Regions from separate parts of the Glutamicibacter sp. MCAF14 genome, predicted to be linked through region 3. Evidence: riboswitches for the same ligand, from Rfam matches in the RefSeq annotation. Region 3 holds a riboswitch; each other region holds the start of a gene.
What was found. Region 3 has a riboswitch for S-adenosylmethionine ahead of AB4Y71_RS17845 (O-acetylhomoserine aminocarboxypropyltransferase/cysteine synthase family protein). Riboswitches for the same ligand answer to the same signal wherever they lie in the genome.
Positions count from the first base shown of each region.

Region 1: linked by a shared signal. The riboswitch ahead of AB4Y71_RS13120 (O-acetylhomoserine aminocarboxypropyltransferase/cysteine synthase family protein) and the one ahead of AB4Y71_RS17845 (O-acetylhomoserine aminocarboxypropyltransferase/cysteine synthase family protein) in region 3 are both predicted to bind S-adenosylmethionine.
Region 2: linked by a shared signal. The riboswitch ahead of AB4Y71_RS14800 (hypothetical protein) and the one ahead of AB4Y71_RS17845 (O-acetylhomoserine aminocarboxypropyltransferase/cysteine synthase family protein) in region 3 are both predicted to bind S-adenosylmethionine.

Region 1 is NZ_JBFREO010000005.1:233,437-239,022, forward strand. Features, by position in the region: gene katG (catalase/peroxidase HPI) at 1-119, shown strand, start outside; gene AB4Y71_RS13105 (methylated-DNA--[protein]-cysteine S-methyltransferase) at 217-843, opposite strand; gene AB4Y71_RS13110 (RNA polymerase sigma factor) at 840-1,337, opposite strand; gene AB4Y71_RS13115 (histidine phosphatase family protein) at 1,458-2,018, opposite strand; SAM riboswitch class I at 2,130-2,224, shown strand; gene AB4Y71_RS13120 (O-acetylhomoserine aminocarboxypropyltransferase/cysteine synthase family protein) at 2,340-3,713, shown strand; gene AB4Y71_RS13125 (CoA-binding protein) at 3,713-4,207, shown strand; gene AB4Y71_RS13130 (DeoR/GlpR family DNA-binding transcription regulator) at 4,487-5,263, shown strand; gene AB4Y71_RS13135 (1-phosphofructokinase family hexose kinase) at 5,260-5,586, shown strand, end outside.
Region 2 is NZ_JBFREO010000007.1:42,861-48,446, forward strand. Features, by position in the region: gene AB4Y71_RS14785 (SNF2-related protein) at 1-912, opposite strand, end outside; gene AB4Y71_RS14790 (LOG family protein) at 1,119-2,189, shown strand; gene AB4Y71_RS14795 (VIT1/CCC1 transporter family protein) at 2,252-3,355, opposite strand; gene AB4Y71_RS14800 (hypothetical protein) at 3,411-3,677, opposite strand; SAM riboswitch class IV at 3,694-3,807, opposite strand; gene AB4Y71_RS14805 (cupin domain-containing protein) at 4,090-4,653, shown strand; gene AB4Y71_RS14810 (hypothetical protein) at 4,791-5,207, shown strand; gene speB (agmatinase) at 5,509-5,586, shown strand, end outside.
Region 3 is NZ_JBFREO010000018.1:24,977-30,562, forward strand. Features, by position in the region: gene AB4Y71_RS17835 (DUF1852 domain-containing protein) at 1-529, opposite strand, end outside; gene AB4Y71_RS17840 (LysR family transcriptional regulator) at 652-1,593, shown strand; SAM riboswitch class I at 1,826-1,916, shown strand; gene AB4Y71_RS17845 (O-acetylhomoserine aminocarboxypropyltransferase/cysteine synthase family protein) at 2,005-3,318, shown strand; gene AB4Y71_RS17850 (cystathionine gamma-synthase) at 3,315-4,520, shown strand.

The DNA of each region.
Region 1 (5,586 bases), on a different contig from region 3:
TGCGCGCTGTCGCCGAAGTCTACGCTTCGGACGATGCCAAGACGAAGTTCGTCAAGGACTTCGCCCAGGCTTGGGCCAAGGTCATGGACTCGGACCGCTTCGAGCTGCGCCGCAAGTAGCCGCTGCTTAGCTGCTAGCTTGCAGTAACAGATGCTGGGCTGGTGCCTTCCGCAGGGAAGGCACCAGCCCAGCATTGTTTAAGATTCGTCTTCGTGCCTAGAACAAGGTTGCCCCCTGTTCAGCGAAGTGAGGGTTCTCCAGTTTCAACAGCTCGCTCTTGGCCTCAAGCCCGCCGAGGTAGCCGCCCAGCGACCCATCGGTGCGCAGCACCCGGTGGCAGGGCAGCACGATGGGAATCGGGTTGGTGGCGCATGCTGAGCCAACGGCACGCACGGCTTTGGGCTTGCCGATCTGCTGCGCCATCTGGGCGTAGCTGCAAGTTTGCCCATAGGCGATCTGCCCGAGCTGAAGCTGCACCTGCCGACGGAAATCGGTGGAGAGCGTCAGGTCCAGGGCCAGTTCGAACCCTTGGCGCTGGCCGGAGAAGTATTCATCGAGCTGCCGGGCTGCGGCATCCAGGCGCTTCGCATCGCGCAGGATGCGCGAACCGAGCTTTTCGGAAAGCAGCTCCAGGATCCGGTCATGGTCCTCGGATTCGAAGGCGACGCGCGCCAGGCCGTTTTGCGTACTGGCCAGCAGCAGGCTTCCCAGCGGGCTGTCGACAATGCGGTAGGCAACATCCACCAGCGCCTGCTCGTGTGCCTGCGCGGCGAGCTTCTGGCCCAATGCGGCAAGGACCGCGGAATCCTCGGTGCCTGGTTCTTGCGCTTTGCTCTTGTTCATGGCTGCTCCCGCCATAGTTCGGATTCTCCCAGGCGGGCTCGCAAGTTCTTGATCCCGTCGGCGCCAGCGCGCCGCGCGGCTGCTTCGCTGCCGGAAATGATTCCGGCGATACCCGCGTAGCTCAGGCCGCCCAGGTACCGGTAGGCAATCACTTGCCGTTGCTTGGGCGGCAGCTGGTTGACCTCATGCCACAACTGCAGATTTTCCAGTTGCGCGCCGGGCCCCGGCCCGGAGTCCAAGGTGCCTTCCAGATCCATTTCGACCAGGCTTTCGGGCTTGTGCTTGCGCAACTCGTCGACGGCCTTGTTGCGTGCGATGCGCACCAGCCAGGCCGCAACGTTGGCATCTTCGGGCAGGTTCGGATAAGCCTTCAGCGCTGCGAGGAAGGTCTCGGACCAGGCATCCTGCGCGCGGTGCTCATCGAGCAGGGCGCGGCAGACCCGCAGCACGTTGAGCCCATATTCTTGGACTATCCGTTCAAACGGTGCTTGCATGGCTCTCCTGGAAGCTGGAGCCCGTCGTGGGCCTTCACCCTGTAAACGTACCGCGGGCCGGTTCCGTGAGCCGGTGCCCACAATTTTTCCCGCACCCCCGGATGGTGGCAAAGCCAGGCGCTAGAGTGCGACCAGATCCAGTTCATCGGCCAGCTGCTGCAATCGGTGCAAGTCAATATCCAGCACTTCACCGTTTTCCACGCCCCGCGCTTCCTTGGTTCCGGCCAGGGCATCACGGATGTTGCGCATAGTGGCGCCGTGGCTGACAATCATGATCTTCGTCCCGGCGTGCGCCTTGGCCAGTTCCAATAGCGTTGGGATCGCCCTGCTCAGGATATCCGCGCGCGGTTCAAGCTGGTCCTTGGCGGCGGCCGTCTCTTCTTCACTCACCTCGGCCATGATCCGGCCCTCCAACGGCCCGAAACCGCGTTCAATGAGTTCGGGGACGGCATCGCCGGTAGCAGCCCCGAGCTGCTCGGCCATCAACGTGGCAGTTTCCTGCGCGCGTTCCAGCGGAGAACCCAGAATCAGGCTCCAGCCCTGTCCGGCCAGCGCTCGCCCTGCCGCGCGGGCTTGCTCGCGTCCGGTCTCGTTCAACGGAATATCTGTGCGTCCTTGCAGGCGTCCTGCAAGGTTCCAATCTGTCTGCCCGTGCCGGACCAGCGCCAACGAAGTCTCCATGGCTCCAGCTTAGTGGTGGCGCTGCGGGTCGAATAATCTGTGAAAATATCCTCAATACGCAACGTTACGACTCATAGTTGGGTCACGAAGGGTCATGTTGCGAAGATTATTACACCATCCCGAGCGGCTGAGAGATCTGGTTCGTTGACGCCGCAGCAACCTGCCACATCCGGTGGCAACGGTGCTACCGCCAGAAACGATGCAGCCGCTTACCCGTTGTCCCACGGCAGGAAGCGACATTGATTCCGGGATTCCTGCCTCGATCGCGACCCGCAGTGCGGCGAGCGCGAACACCCAATCGACAAGGAGTCGTACGCCATCATGGCAGATCACAAGTTTGGATTCCGCACCCGCGCATTGCATGCCGGCGGCACCCCCGATGCCGAGCACGGCGCCCGCGCAGTGCCCATCTACCAGAGCACCTCGTTCGTGTTCAAGGACGCCGATGACGCAGCCAACCTCTTCGCCCTGCAGAAGTACGGCAATATCTACTCGCGCATTGGCAACCCCACCGTGGCCGCTTTTGAAGAGCGCATGGCATCGCTGGAAGGCGGCATCGGCGCGGTAGCCACCGGTTCAGGCATGGCCGCAGAATTCGTTACCTTCGCCGCGCTGGCGCAGGCCGGAGACCACATCGTGGCGTCCTCCAAGCTCTACGGCGGCACCATCACCCAGCTCGATGTCTCGCTGCGCCGCTTCGGCATCGACACCACCTTCGTTTCCTCCAATGACCCAGCCGATTTCGAAGCGGCCATCCAGGAGAACACCAAGGCGGTCTATACCGAGATCGTGGCCAACCCATCGGGCGACATCGCCGACCTGAAGGGCCTGGCCGAGGTGGCGCACCGCCACAATCTCCCGCTGGTCGTCGACTCGACCCTCACTCCCCCATACATCCTGCGTCCCATCGAGCACGGCGCGGATATCGTCATCCACTCCGCCACTAAGTTCATCGGCGGGCACGGCACCACCTTGGGCGGCGTGGTCATCGAATCGGGCAAGTTCAACTGGGGCAACGGCAAGTTCCCCACGATGACCGAACCGGTAGCCAGCTACGGCAACGTCTCCTGGTGGGACAACTTCGGTGAATACGGCTTCCTGACCAAGCTGCGCAGCGAACAGCTGCGCGACTTCGGTCCCTCGCTGCCGGCGCAGTCAGCATTCCAGCTGCTGCAGGGCTTGGAAACCTTGCCGCAGCGCATGGACAACCACCTGTCCAACGCGAAGCAGGTAGCCGCCTGGCTGGAAGCCGATGAGCGCGTCACCTACGTGAACTACGCCGGTTTGGAATCCCACCCGCAGTACGCCCAGGCCAAGGAACTGCTGCCCATGGGCGTCGGCTCGGTCTTCAGCTTCGGGGTGAAGGGCGGGCGCGAAGCCGGCTCCAAGTTCATCGAAGCACTGCAGCTGGCCAGCCACCTGGCCAATATCGGCGATGCCCGCACCTTGGTGCTGCACCCGGCCTCCACCACCCACCAGCAGCTCAGCGCCGACCAGCTGGTCTCCGCCGGTGTGCCAGAAGATCTGATCCGCCTCTCGGTGGGCTTGGAAGACCTCGAGGACATCCTCTGGGATCTGGACCAGGCATTAACCGCTTCGCAAGAAGCTGTCGCTGGTGCCACCGAGGAATTTGCGGCACCGACCTATGACGGCGCTGCCTGCGCCATTCCTGCAGCATCGAAGGGAGCGAACTAATGAGCGCCGCTGAAACCACGTGGGAAGCTCCGGGAGCCGCACAGCGTCTGGAGATCCTGCGCCAAACCAAGACCATCGCGATTGTCGGCGCCTCGAACAAGCCATCGCGCGCGAGCTATTTCGTGGCGACCTACCTGCTGTCCTCGTCCAAGTACAAGGTGTACTTCATCAACCCGGTCCTGGATGAGATCCTGGGCCAGCCGGTTTACAAGTCGCTGGCCGACCTTCCGGAAACCCCGGATCTGGTCGAGGTCTTCCGCAAGCACGACGACCTGCCCACCGTGCTGGATGAGGCCCTGGCCGTAGGCGCGAAGACCCTGTGGCTGCAGCTGGGTTCATGGCATGAGGAAGTTGCCCACCGGGCCGAGGCTGCCGGCATGAATGTGGTGATGGACCGCTGCGTGAAGATCGAGCACGCCCGCTTCCACGGCGGCCTGCGCCTGGCTGGGTTCAACACCGGCGTGATTTCTTCCAAGCGCCAGGTGCTCGCCTAAGCGGTCTTGGATAATCCCACAAGGCAGCTGTGCCACCTTCACGGTGGCATGGCTGCCTTTTGTTGTGCGCAGAAGACTGCAACTAGCAGGATTTTATTTTCGCGATTAAGGAGCAGGCGCACCCGCGTCCACTTGGCTTAATATCCAACAAACCCAAACAAACACAGAAATTGCCAAATATTCACCACATTTTCGCTTGACGATGCCACGCATTCGGGCATAAAGTCATGGAAACACAGATTCATGTGTTGCAGGTCATGACAAATCGTGGAGGCATGAATGTTCGCCGAAGAACGACACCGGCTGATCCTTGAACAGCTCGAAAAAGATGGCAAGGTCTCCGTTGCGCAGCTGTCCCAGCGCTTCGATATCACCCGGGAAACCGTCCGCCGCGACCTGGCACAGCTCGAATCCGAGAACTGCCTGCGTCGCGTCCATGGCGGGGCGGTGGCCACGTCCGAAGCCAGCACCCGCGAGGAAAGCTACGTGGTACGCACGACCATCCACTCCGACGCCAAGGCCCGGATCGCGCAACGTGCCCTGGGCTTGCTTCCTGTTTCAGACGCCTCGGTCATCATCGATGCCGGAACCACCACCGAAATCCTCGCAGAGCGCATGGTCAAGGCCAACGCCGGCTCCGGACTGGTGGTCATTACCCACGCCTTGCCCATCGCCTCGGCCCTGATCCATTGTCCCGACATCGCCCTGGAGCTCATCGGCGGTCGCGTCCGCGGCCTGACCGGGGCCACCAGCGGTGCCCGCACCGCGCAGGAGTATTCCCAGTACCGGGCCGACATCGCTTTCATCGGCACCAACGGGTTGCATGCCGGTTTCGGCCTGAGCACCCCGGACCCGCTGGAAGCAGCGGTCAAGCGCGCCTTGGTAGCCAGTGCCCGCCGCGTAGTGCTGCTGGCCGACAGCTCCAAGTTCGACCAGGAAACCCTGGTCCGCTTCGCTTCTCTGGAAGCCATTGACACTCTGGTCACCGACCAGCAGCCCGGAACCGAACTCGCTGCCGCCCTGGACGCGGCCGATGTCGAAGTGGTGGTCGCATGATCGTGACGTTGACCTGCAACCCGGCGCTGGACAAGACCATCGAATTGGCCGCCGCATTGCAGCCCGGTGCGGTGCAGCGGGCCGCTGGCAGCCACCTGCAGGCCGCAGGCAAGGGCGTGAATGTTGCGCGGGCCATCCTCGCCGCCGGGCAGCGGACCCTCGCTGTACTCCCCGGAGCCGGAAACGATCCGCTCATCGTCGCCCTGGCCGCCGACCAGTTGCCCTACCGGGCGCTGGAAATCAATGCTCCGCTGCGCACCAACACGACGCTGACCTCACCGGATGGATCGACCACCAAGATCAACGAGGCCGGTCCTGAGCTG
Region 2 (5,586 bases), on a different contig from region 3:
GTGCAGGACTCCGTCCAACTGCAGGTGCTGTTCGTTCAACGAAGCACGCATGCTGAAGCTGGCTGGATCAACGATGCGCACGCGCTGCTCATTGCGGGTGGTGATCAGCGGGATGCCCAGCTCATCGGCCTGTTCGAGCAGTGGCCAGAGCAGGTCAGAGGCGTACTCATCCAAAAACAGCCAGTCTTCATCGACTTTGAACTGCAACTGGGTATCGCTGCGGGCCATCGAGGCAAAACGGGTAAACCAGTGGTGCTGGGCACGCAGCAAGTTCCAGCCGTACGTCTTGAAGCCTAAGGTCGTCCAGCGAAGCTGGCCGCGAACCCAACGGCCCTCGGTATTGCGCACCATCGGGCGAACACCCAAGCGGAAACGCTTATTGCGGGTCGGGTGGGGGATGGTGCCAGTTGGCATCCACTGTTGCTGCTGGGTGGTGTCCTTTGAATCAAAGAGCAGGAACTGAAGGGCCATCGGCACCACAGCATCGTGCTGGGAACCGAGCAACCCGTCGGCAGGACCAGGTTCGGATTCTTCAAACCAGGAATCTATTTGTTGGGACCAAACGGTGTTCGGCTTTTCTTCCTGAGTCGGCAAAGTTCGCGGCTGTGAAGCGATCTTGTTGGAGATGATGGCCAGTGCGGCGATATGCGAGCAGATGCCAGGCGCGTCGCAGGTGCACTCGCAGGAATCGATCTTCCACTCTTCGTTGTCCAAGCGCACTTGAATCATCGGAGCGTACTCTTCACCGGACTCGGTGACGGTACCTTCGATTTGTTGGGCGTCTTCGTCGAATTCCACGTCAACCACGGAATTTTCTTCTGCAGCCAGGGTTTTTCCGTAGAAGAAAGGCGCGTTGCCCAGAAAAGCCAGTAAATGGCGGGCATCAATGGTTGGTGGAACAGATTCACTCATCCTCTCATCGTTTCACGTTCCGGGCCGTGGTGAAAGTTGAAGAGCTTTTCTGTGAATAATCACTATCTGTGACGTAGCGTGTAGCTATGTCCCAAGTGTGGCCCTACCTTCCAGCACGAGCGGTGAACATAACATCGCTCGTTGAGTTCGATCGGCTTGCAGCCGAGGCGTTGGCATCTCACCGCGCCCGCGGGAAAAATTGGCGCGTGCACCGCGTTGATCTGCGCGAACGGGATACCGTGCTCAATTCCCTGGACCTTTCCGAAGCACTGTTCATTGATTGCCAATATTCCTCCCAAGGCCAGCAGATCGTGCAAGCCACCGGCGGGCTATGCATGAGTTCGGGGTCCGAGCTGCCCTTTGAAACTGGTGCCCGGGATTTGTATTCAGCCGATGAGCTGTACTCGGGAATTCGGACCCAGACCTACGAACACGTGCCTGATGCGAAGATCTACGCGTACTCGCAACAGCATGTCGCGGTGAACGGCAATAGCGATGACAGTGCGCTGTCCAAGACGTTGCATGATCACCATATTGGCCAGGCGCTGGTCTCAGCGGTGTATGAAGGCATGTTCCAGGACACTCCGATCATCGGGGTGATGGGCGGCCACGCGATGAACCGCGGCACTGTCGAGTACGCGCGAGCTGTAGAGCTGGGGCGGATGATTACCCGGGCGGGCTATGCGGTGGCTACCGGCGGTGGGCCTGGCGCAATGGAAGCGGCCAATGCTGGAGCGTGGTTGGCTGACTATGAACCAGAGGACATCACTACGGCGTTGCGGATGCTGGCCGAGGCGCCGGATGCGATTCACCAGCGTACCGGTTGGGCAAGAACCGCGTTGATGGTCAAAGAACGCTTCCCCAGCCAGCGCCAGTCCCTTGGCGTGCCGACCTGGTTTTACGGTCATGAGCCGCCGAACCTGTTCGCCACCGGGATTGCCAAGTTCTTCACCAATTCCATTCGCGAAGCTATTTTGCTGGAGCAATCCAATGGAGGGCTGGTTGTCCTGCCAGGGGCCGCTGGCACGGTGCAGGAAATCTTCCAGGACGCCTGCGAAAACTATTACGCCACTGGGGCCCGAGTGGTGCCGATGGTGCTCATTGGCAAGGACTACTGGACCAAGGACCTGCCGGCGTGGCCGTTGCTGCAAGCACTGGCCAAGGAGCGGGTCATGGAGCAGAAGATCGCGCTAGTGGATACGGCCGAAGAAGCCATGGCGTTCATCGAATCCATGACGACGCTGCGCCGGCGCACCCGGCATCCACAGGGTAGCTGAATGAGGCATGGAAAATGCTGGTACAGACGAAGCTGTACCGGCATGCACAAGGTGTCGGGCCGCTAGCTGACGCTGACGTCGAAGATCAGGCCCAAGCAATAGGTGACGGCAGCCGCTCCCCAGCCGATGGCCAGCTGGCGCAGGCCTCGTTTGAATGGGGACGCGCCGGAGAGCAAGCCGACGATGCCGCCGGTAATCATCAAGGCGATGCCAACCAGCACCACGGAGACGATGACTGCGCTCAGGCCGGATAGGCCGAAGATATAGGGCAGGATCGGCACAATAGCGCCGGACGCAAAAAGGAAGAACGAGGTAGTGGCCGCTCCGGTCGCCGATCCCAGCTCTTCATGTTCCTTTTCAAGTTCTGCGCTGCGGCCTTCTGGGTTCAACGAGAAGCCGGGATTGCAGTCACAGGAGAACATGCCCATGCGTTCGGCCGCACGGTGCTCGGCATCCTCATCGCTCATTCCTCGGGCCTTGTAGATCAGCAGCAGCTCGTTGGCATCGAGGTCCAGGTTCGGGGCTGCAGTGAGCGTGACCTGGGTTGGGCGCGAAGCGGTCAGCAGCTCGCGCTGGGAACGTACTGAAACGTATTCGCCAGCGGCCATGGACAGCGCACCGGCCAGCAAACCAGCAACACCGGAGAACAGCACGAAGGTTGCCGAGACACCGGTGGCGCCGATACCCATGATCAGCGCCAGGTTGGAAACCAGCCCATCGTTGGCACCGAAGACCGCGGCGCGGAAGTTGCCTGAAAGACGTGCGCGGCCAGCGGTAGCCAGCGCACGGACTACTTCCTCGTGGACCTGTTCGTCGGCTGCCATCTGTGCGGTGGCATCTTTGTCATCACGGTAGGGGGAGCTGCTTTCCGAGCGCTGGGCCATGGCCAGCACGAACACCGAGCCCAAGTGCAGTGCTAGGAAACGCAGCATGGTTCGGCGCAAGGATGGACGAACGTCTTTGACGTGTCCGCCGAGCTTGGTCCGCCAGTGTTCTTCGTGGCGTGCTTCGGCTTCGGCCAGGCCTAAGAGGATCTGCCGTTCCTGCCCGGTTTTCTTCTCCGCGAGGGCACGGTAGATGGCGCCTTCGGCGATTTCGTCGGCGAGGTATTGCCGCCATCGCTTAATCTGAGTTTTGCTGGGTTCGCTTGCTGAGTGCTGTGACATCGTGAAGATGACTCTCCTGGTACATGGAGTTTCCCAATGAAACCCGTGGGTCGGATCAGCTACCCAGTTTAGTCAGGGCTCCGTTGCTTGGGAATTTGGCAAGGCTAAAAGCAAATTTCTTGCCTGCAGGATCTGCGATTGCTGGCACTACGAGCAGCAAATTTGATGTTTCCGGGTCGAAGATCGGCCGTCTCGCGCACCGGGCAAGGAGTCGTTCAAGCCGCAGCGGATCCGCTACATATCGGATATGCCAGTGGCCTTCGGCTTTGAACTGCACCTGTCCGGTCTGGCGGTCGATGATTGGCAGGATTGGATACGTCATGGGGCTGCATCTCTCTGGCGAGCTCTTGCCCGTGCAACTGTTGATGCGCGGACCGCTTCCTCATCCGAACCACCCATGAACTTGGGGTTGGTGTGCGGCCAGTCGGAGCTTGGCGCCGCATCTCGTGAAGCAACAATTCTGATGCTACTGCCGGGGTGAGGACTTGAAGAAGTCATGGGGCGAAATATGACTGCCGCTTCGCTGCTGGAACCAGATGCAGTCGGCACACCAGGCCACCGAGCTGTTCACGACTCATAGGCCGTTCCCTAGGCATCTTCGGTGGGGTGAACGGGGCAGAAAGAATGCCGATAGAGATCACCGCGTGTTTACCATTGGTAAACTTGCTCCGCAGGCCTTGAAACCGAAATGGATTGGGCTTTGCCGCTATGAGAATCGTCGATGGAGCCAAACGATGAAAACCTTGCCAGTTGAACCAACCGGTGCAGCGATCAACATTGGCGCGCGGCTGCGCGGGGTGCGCCAAACCCAGCGCATGACCATTGACCAAGTCGCCGAGCTTTCGGGACTGACCAAGGGCTTCCTCTCACGCGTCGAGCGCGACCTGACCAGCCCGTCGGTCTCGACCCTCTTGCGGCTGTGCGAAGTACTGAGCATTGAAGTCGGTACGCTCTTTGAAGTTCCGGAAACCAAACTTGTGCGTTTGGAGCAGGCTCCTCGCGTTTCCCTCGGCGGTGATGGCATCACGGAGCAGCTGGTTACGCCTCGCAGCGAAAAGCGGGTGCAGATGATCCGTGCCGAGATCGCGCCGAAGGGCACCGGCGAAGCGGAACTGTATTCGGTGGATTGCGAGCTGGAAGTGCTGCATGTGATTGCCGGCAGGTTCGTGCTCGTATTACCTGATCAACGAGTGGAACTCGAAGCTGGCGACACTATAACTTTCCCCGGCCGTGAGCCGCACAGCTGGGAGAACGAGTCCGACCAGATCGCCGTGGTTACCTGGACGCTGATTCTCTAGTTGTCCGTCTCCAGCTTCTGTTCTGGAGGTGGGACAGTCCCTGCACAGCCTTGCGTTGGCTGATGGGCCGGCAAACCGCGTATTCTAGAAGCATTGCGTTGATTTGGGCGCTGGGATCGATAAGTGATGGGAGAGGTGTGAAAACAGGGGAACCGACCACAACGCATGACCAATTGCGCAGCATCAGCTGGTGGGCTTCGATACTTTTCGGTGTCCTTGTCGGCACCACCCTGACCTGGATCCGCACCCAGCGCAATTTCTTTTTCATCGGCGCTGCGATTCTGGCGATCGTGATCGTGACCATCGGGGTGCGCACGATTCGCCGCCGCGCACGCTTCCCACTGATGGCCCAAGCTCATACCTCGTGGGTCTACATGTTGTGGACCGGGGTCTTGCTGATCTTGGCTGGACCAGTTCAGCTGGTGTACGTAGCCGATGATCTTTCTGAACTGACTATCAAGTCACTGATCATGTCCGCAGGTTTTTGCCTAGGTATCCATGAGGTCGATCGTGCGCTGGTTAAAGCCAGCAAGAAGCACTCTGACGAGAGCTGACCATCTTCATTGGGCGAAATAGCCTGAAATATAGTCAAAACTCCAAGACTTTGGCACCACGCGCTGGAAGTGCTTGCCCAGCAGAATCGTAGTGCTGCCAGCTGAACGCCAAGAACATAGTTGAAGCGAACGCCGCCACCCAATCCCGGGTGGCGGCGTTCGACATTTCTCCTGGATTCTTGTGGCGGAGGAAGCCTGATCTTGACGTGATCCAGCAGACAAAATAGCATAATAGAAAACTGAAGTTTCGTATTAGACAACTCTGGCTTTTGTGCTGTTGTGTCTTGGGGAGGAAGTTGCGATGAAGGAAATCCGTATCGAGGAAAATGGTCGTCTAGGGCCCATCAATGCTGCGATGATTCCGCGCTATGCAGGAGGC
Region 3 (5,586 bases):
CGCTGATGCAGACCACCGGCAGCTGGGCAAAACGCTCACGGTATGCCTGTGAGTTCAAAAAATGCTGGAAGAGCTGTCCGTGGAGATCACCAAAATCTTCTGGAAGCACCAGAGCTCCGCTGTCATTGCACGAAGCTGGAAGTACAACGCTGAAATCGTAATCGCGGACATAAGAAGAAAAATTATTGCCCACCATGCCCTGGGACCGAGTGCCGGTGAGTTTATCCACGATCGTGGTTTCAAGCACTTCTAAAAGAGGAAATTGCTGGTCGGTATTATCGGCAGAAAAATGCACATTTGCAGAAATGATTTCCAATTCAAGAGAATAGCGATCGCCTTGGGGATTGTCCCAGTGAGCGAGGGAATTGAAACGGCGGTTAATCATCGTCAGGGCATTGCGCAGGTTCTCTTCGCGGCGCTCTCCACGCGCCAAATTGGCGAAGTTTGTCGTGGTGCGAGAATTTATCGAAGGGGAGTAATTCTCGTCGAATCTTGTGGTGCTAATGCTGAAATTTAATGCGTCTGCCATGATGGCCAATCTGTATTTGGGAGGCCTGGGCAGGCCGAGGGGAAGTCGTTGCGTCAATCATGCAGGGTGATTCTTGATATCAGGTAACTCGATATAACTATGGATTCATATAGACTCTGGCTATGGTTCAGGGAACGAATGGTCTGACACTGCAGCAGCTTCGCTATTTTGTGGCGGTAGCCTCCGAAGGATCCATCTCGGCCGCGGCTGACCTCATTTACGTCGCGCAGCCCAGCATGTCCGCGGCGATGAAGGAACTCGAATCACGGGTGGGGCGCACCTTGCTGATGCGTTCGGCCAGGGGAGTGACGCTCACCGCCGAAGGTGCTGAATTCCTCGGCTACGCCCGACAGGTCCTGGAGCAGGTGGAGCTGCTGGAGCACCGCTACCTCGGCCGGCCCTCCGCCCGGCGACTGCTGGGCGTCTCCACCCAGCACTACTCATTTTCGGTGGACGCCTTTGTCCGAATGGTCCAGGCCAGCGGGGCCGAGGAATACCAGTTTTCACTCCGCGAGACGCGCACCGAACAGATCATCGAGGACGTGCGCACGCTGCGCAGCGACATCGGGATCCTGTACCGCAACGACTTCAACCGGAAGGTCATCGACAAGCTGCTGCGCGAATCGCGGCTGGTCTTCCACCCGCTGTTCCTGGCTGATCCGCACATTTTCATCTCGCGCAGCAACCCGCTGGCCACCCGAACCCAGGTCACGCTCGAAGACCTCGAAGACCTGCCCCGGCTGACCTTCGACCAGGGCGCGAATAATTCCTTCTACTTCGCCGAGGAGGTGCTCTCCACGCGCTCCAGCCAACGCGAAATCCAGGTCTCGGACCGCGCCACCATCTTCAACCTCATGATCGGCTTGGGCGGGTACACGATTTCCACCGGCATCATCAGCGACGAGCTGGACCCCTCCATCGTGGCCATCCCGCTGGCCATTGAGGAGCGCATCGAAATCGGCTGGATCGACCACGCCGCCATCCCGCTCACCGACCAGGCCCAGCGCTACCTGCAAGAAGTGCGCACCGTGGTCGCCAGCTTCGGGGTAGAAGTGCTCGGCTGAGCCGCCAGTGGCGTAACTCCCGGTCACCGAGCACCGGCACATCGTCACAAAATTCAGGAAAAACCTTGAAATCCTCTGGGTTTTGCGCAAGTCTGCGCGTCATAAAAGGGTTCAGGCCCCCGCGTCATCATGACAAGGCGACGACATATGAAGCGTGGCGGCCCTGTATGAAGCCGGCCGCCCGATAACGCTTGCACCGTTTGCGGCCCATGGCCAACCATGGAGGAACAACAAACCATCAAGAGCGACTAAGAGATCTGGCTCGTTGACGTCGCAGCAACCATCGGGAAACCGAAAGGTGCTAATGCCAGGAACGATGGAGCAGTTCCGAACGCGTTTTTGCGTACTGTGCTTCGTGCCGCCGCACGATGCCAATCGGTGCACTCCCTCGCAGAGAATCGAGGAGGAGCTATGAGCCAGGAAACCGACGCGGTGCACGCAGGGTACCGCCCGAGCGGAGACTTCCGCCCGATGCTGCCGCCACTGCACAATTCCGCGGCCTACCAATTCGCATCGCATGCCGAAGCGGTGGAGAAGTTCGCGCTGCGCCAGGCCGGCTTCACCTACTCGCGCACCGGCAACCCCACCGTTTCGATTCTCGAACAGCGCGTGGCCGCCTTGGAAGGCGGGGCCCACGCGGTGGCCACCGCCACCGGGCAGGCAGCCGTGGCCTTGTCCCTGCTGGCCCTGACCCAGGGACCCAAGCACATCGTGGCCTCCTCCTCGCTCTACGGCGGCACCGTGGACCTGTTCACCGACACCTTCGCGGACTTCGGCATCCGCATCAGCTTTGTCGACCAGGCCGATCCGTCCGCCTGGGCCGCTGCCATTGAGTCGGACACCCGGGCGTTCTTCCTGGAGTCCGTCTCCAACCCGCTGTGCACCGTGGCCGATCTGCCCGCCATCGCGGCGATCGCCCACGAGCACAACATCCCGGTGGTGGTGGACAACACCCTGGCCACCCCGCTGAATATTCGGCCTCTGGAACTCGGTGCGGACATCGTGGTGCACTCGGCCACCAAGGGACTGGCCGGACACGGCTCGGTGCTCGGCGGGATCGTGGTGGACTCGGGGAAATTCGACTTCTCCGATGCCGCCCGCTGGCCACAGATCGCCGCCCCGCGGGTGCGTCTGAACAACACCTCGCTGCTTGAACGCCACGGACCGGCCGCCTACGCAATGCTGGTGCGCTCCAAGTTCCTGCACGATCTGGGCCCGACCCTCGCCCCGGCCAGCGCCCAGGGCATCCTGGCCGGAATCGAAACCCTGCCGGTGCGCGCCGCCCACGTGCAGCGCAGCGTCACCAGGCTGATCGACGCGCTTGCCGAGTATCCGGGCATTGCCGCCATCCACCACCCTTCGCTGCCCGAGCACCCCAGCCACGAGCTGGCCCGGGCGCTGGCGCCGAAGGGCACCGGCTGCGTGCTGGCCATCGAGCTGGCCCACCCATCCCTGGTTTCCCCGGTGATCGACGGGCTCAAGCTGATTTCCCTGGCCGCGAATGTGGGGGACACCCGCACCATGGTCTCCCACCCGGCCACCATGACGCACTGCCGGCTCTCGGAGCAGCAGCTGGCCGACGCGGGCCTGAACACCTCCACCCTGCGCCTGTCGGTGGGATTGGAAGACCCCGCCGACCTGCTCGCAGATATCACCCAATCGCTGGATCTTGCATTGGCCGCAACCCAGGCCACCGCCGACACCAAGGAAGTGAGTTTCGCATGAGCGGCTTCAACACCCTCGCCGTGCACGCCGGCCAGCACAAGGATCCGCACACCGGTGCGGTGATCCCGCCGATCTACCAGACCAGCACCTTCATCCAGGACGGCATCAACGTGCTGCGCGCCGGGCACGAGTACTCGCGCGGCTCCAACCCGACCCGCAACGGGTTCGAATCCCAGCTCACCGCGCTGGAAGGCGGCGCCGCCGGCTTCTCCTTCGCTTCGGGCATCGCGGCCGAAGACGCGCTGCTGCGCGCAGTGCTTCAGCGGGGCGATCACATCGTGCTGGGCGCCGATGGCTACGGCGGCACCAACCGGCTGATCTCCAAGCTGCACGGCAAATGGGGGATCAGCTCCTCGGCGGTGGACATCACCAACCTGGATGCGGTGCGCGCCGCGCTGCGCCCGAACACCGCGCTGCTCTGGGTGGAGACCCCATCCAACCCGCTGCTGGGCATCGCCGACCTGGCCGGCTGGGCGGCCATCGCCCGCGAGCACGGCGCCCTGCTGGTGGTGGATAACACCTTCGCCACCCCGTACCTGCAGCGGCCGCTGGACTTCGGAGCGCACGCGGTGGTGCACTCGACCACCAAGTACATCGGCGGGCACTCCGACGTTCTCGGCGGGGCGGTCATCGTGGCCGACCACCTCTTCCGCGGCCAATCCCTGGCCGAAGCGGTGGGCTATCAGCAGTTCGCCGGCGGCGCGGTCTCCGGTCCTCAGGATTCCTACCTGGCCGCCCGCGGGCTGAAGACCCTGGGCCTGCGCATGGAACGCCACTGCGCCACCGCATCCACCCTGGCCCGCTGGCTCGATGACCGCCCCGAGGTTGCCCGCGTCTACTATCCCGGGCTGGAAAGCCATCCGGGCCACGAGCTGGCAGCCCGCCAGCAGCGCGGGTTCGGAGGCATCCTCTCGCTGCAGCTGGCCGACGAGGCCGCGGCCCGCGCCTTCGCCGAGTCCATGGAATACTTCCAGCTCTCGGTGTCCCTGGGCGGGGTGGAATCCCTGGTCTGCTATCCGCGCGAAATGACCCACGCTTCGCTGATCGGCACACCGCTGGAGATTCCAGCGAACTTGGTCCGCCTCTCGGTGGGCATCGAGGAGCCCGAGGACCTGATTGCCGATCTGGAACGCGGGCTGGCCGCAGCCGCGAAGGCTTCCGAGGCCGACAGCATCCAGCACCGCAGCCTGGCTACCGCCTGACCTGCCGTCGCAGCACGCGGGCCGTCCGCACAGGAAGGCCCGCGTGCAAGACGTCGGCACCGCTTAGCGATTCGCGCCTCCGGGGCACTCCAAGCTTGCAAAACTGGGTTCCGACCTAATGATCTCCGGCATCGCGATCTGTGCCCCTCATGACGATTGCTTTCGGGGAGCCGCCTATGCCGCGAAATCCATTAGTTGGCGATGGCAAGGACGGGGCCGTGGTGCAGTGGGCTCCTCCGAGGAGGTTCAGGCCTTGGAACCCGACTTGCCCAATGCGAAGGTCGGTGCCGTCGGCGCGCACGCCGGGGGATCGCCGCATGCGTTCGAGCTGCACACTTTCTCCCCTGAAGCCAAAGTGTTCGAGGATCAGGTATGCGGATCGATGAACGCCTCGGGCGTCCAATGGCTCACCAATACTGCGAAGACAGCTGCGAACTATCGAGCCTCCCGGAGAACGCTTATGGGCAGGTCCGGCGAGCACGCAGTCAGATTCCGGGGCAGGATGGTGTGGGCCGGAGGAACGGCCAGTATCCTATACTGAGGCACAACGGCAGTCTGATGACAGTGCGACGTCCATCTGCTCTGAGCAGGCACATCCACGTCAGGAGTTCCCCAGCCGAGACGGCCGAAAATCCTTCGCCCTGGCGCCATGGCTGAAGCGGAAATTCATGCCAAGAACCTCTGTCTGGTACTGGTCTTAGCCGCCGGTCGCAACTAACATTTACCGGCTCCGGTGATAAGCAGGGTCTTTGCATGACAGAAACGCCGTTTAAAACCAAAATAGGTCGAAGGGCTCAAGGTCCCGTTGTTGCTACGACAATTATCGGATACGCGCGAGTAAGCCGGCACCAGGGGACCCCAACGCCGCAGGAAGCCAAGATGCGTGCCGCTGGCGCGGAAAAGGTGCTTACCGAGCGCGGGGAATCGAGCCACATCGCCAGCCGGTCGCGATGGGAAGCATGACTGAGATACATGAGGGCCGATAGCAGGCGCGTGATCTGGGCACATCGGATAGCCGGCACCGAACGTACCCTTGAAACGCTCCGCGAGCTGGGAAACGCGGATT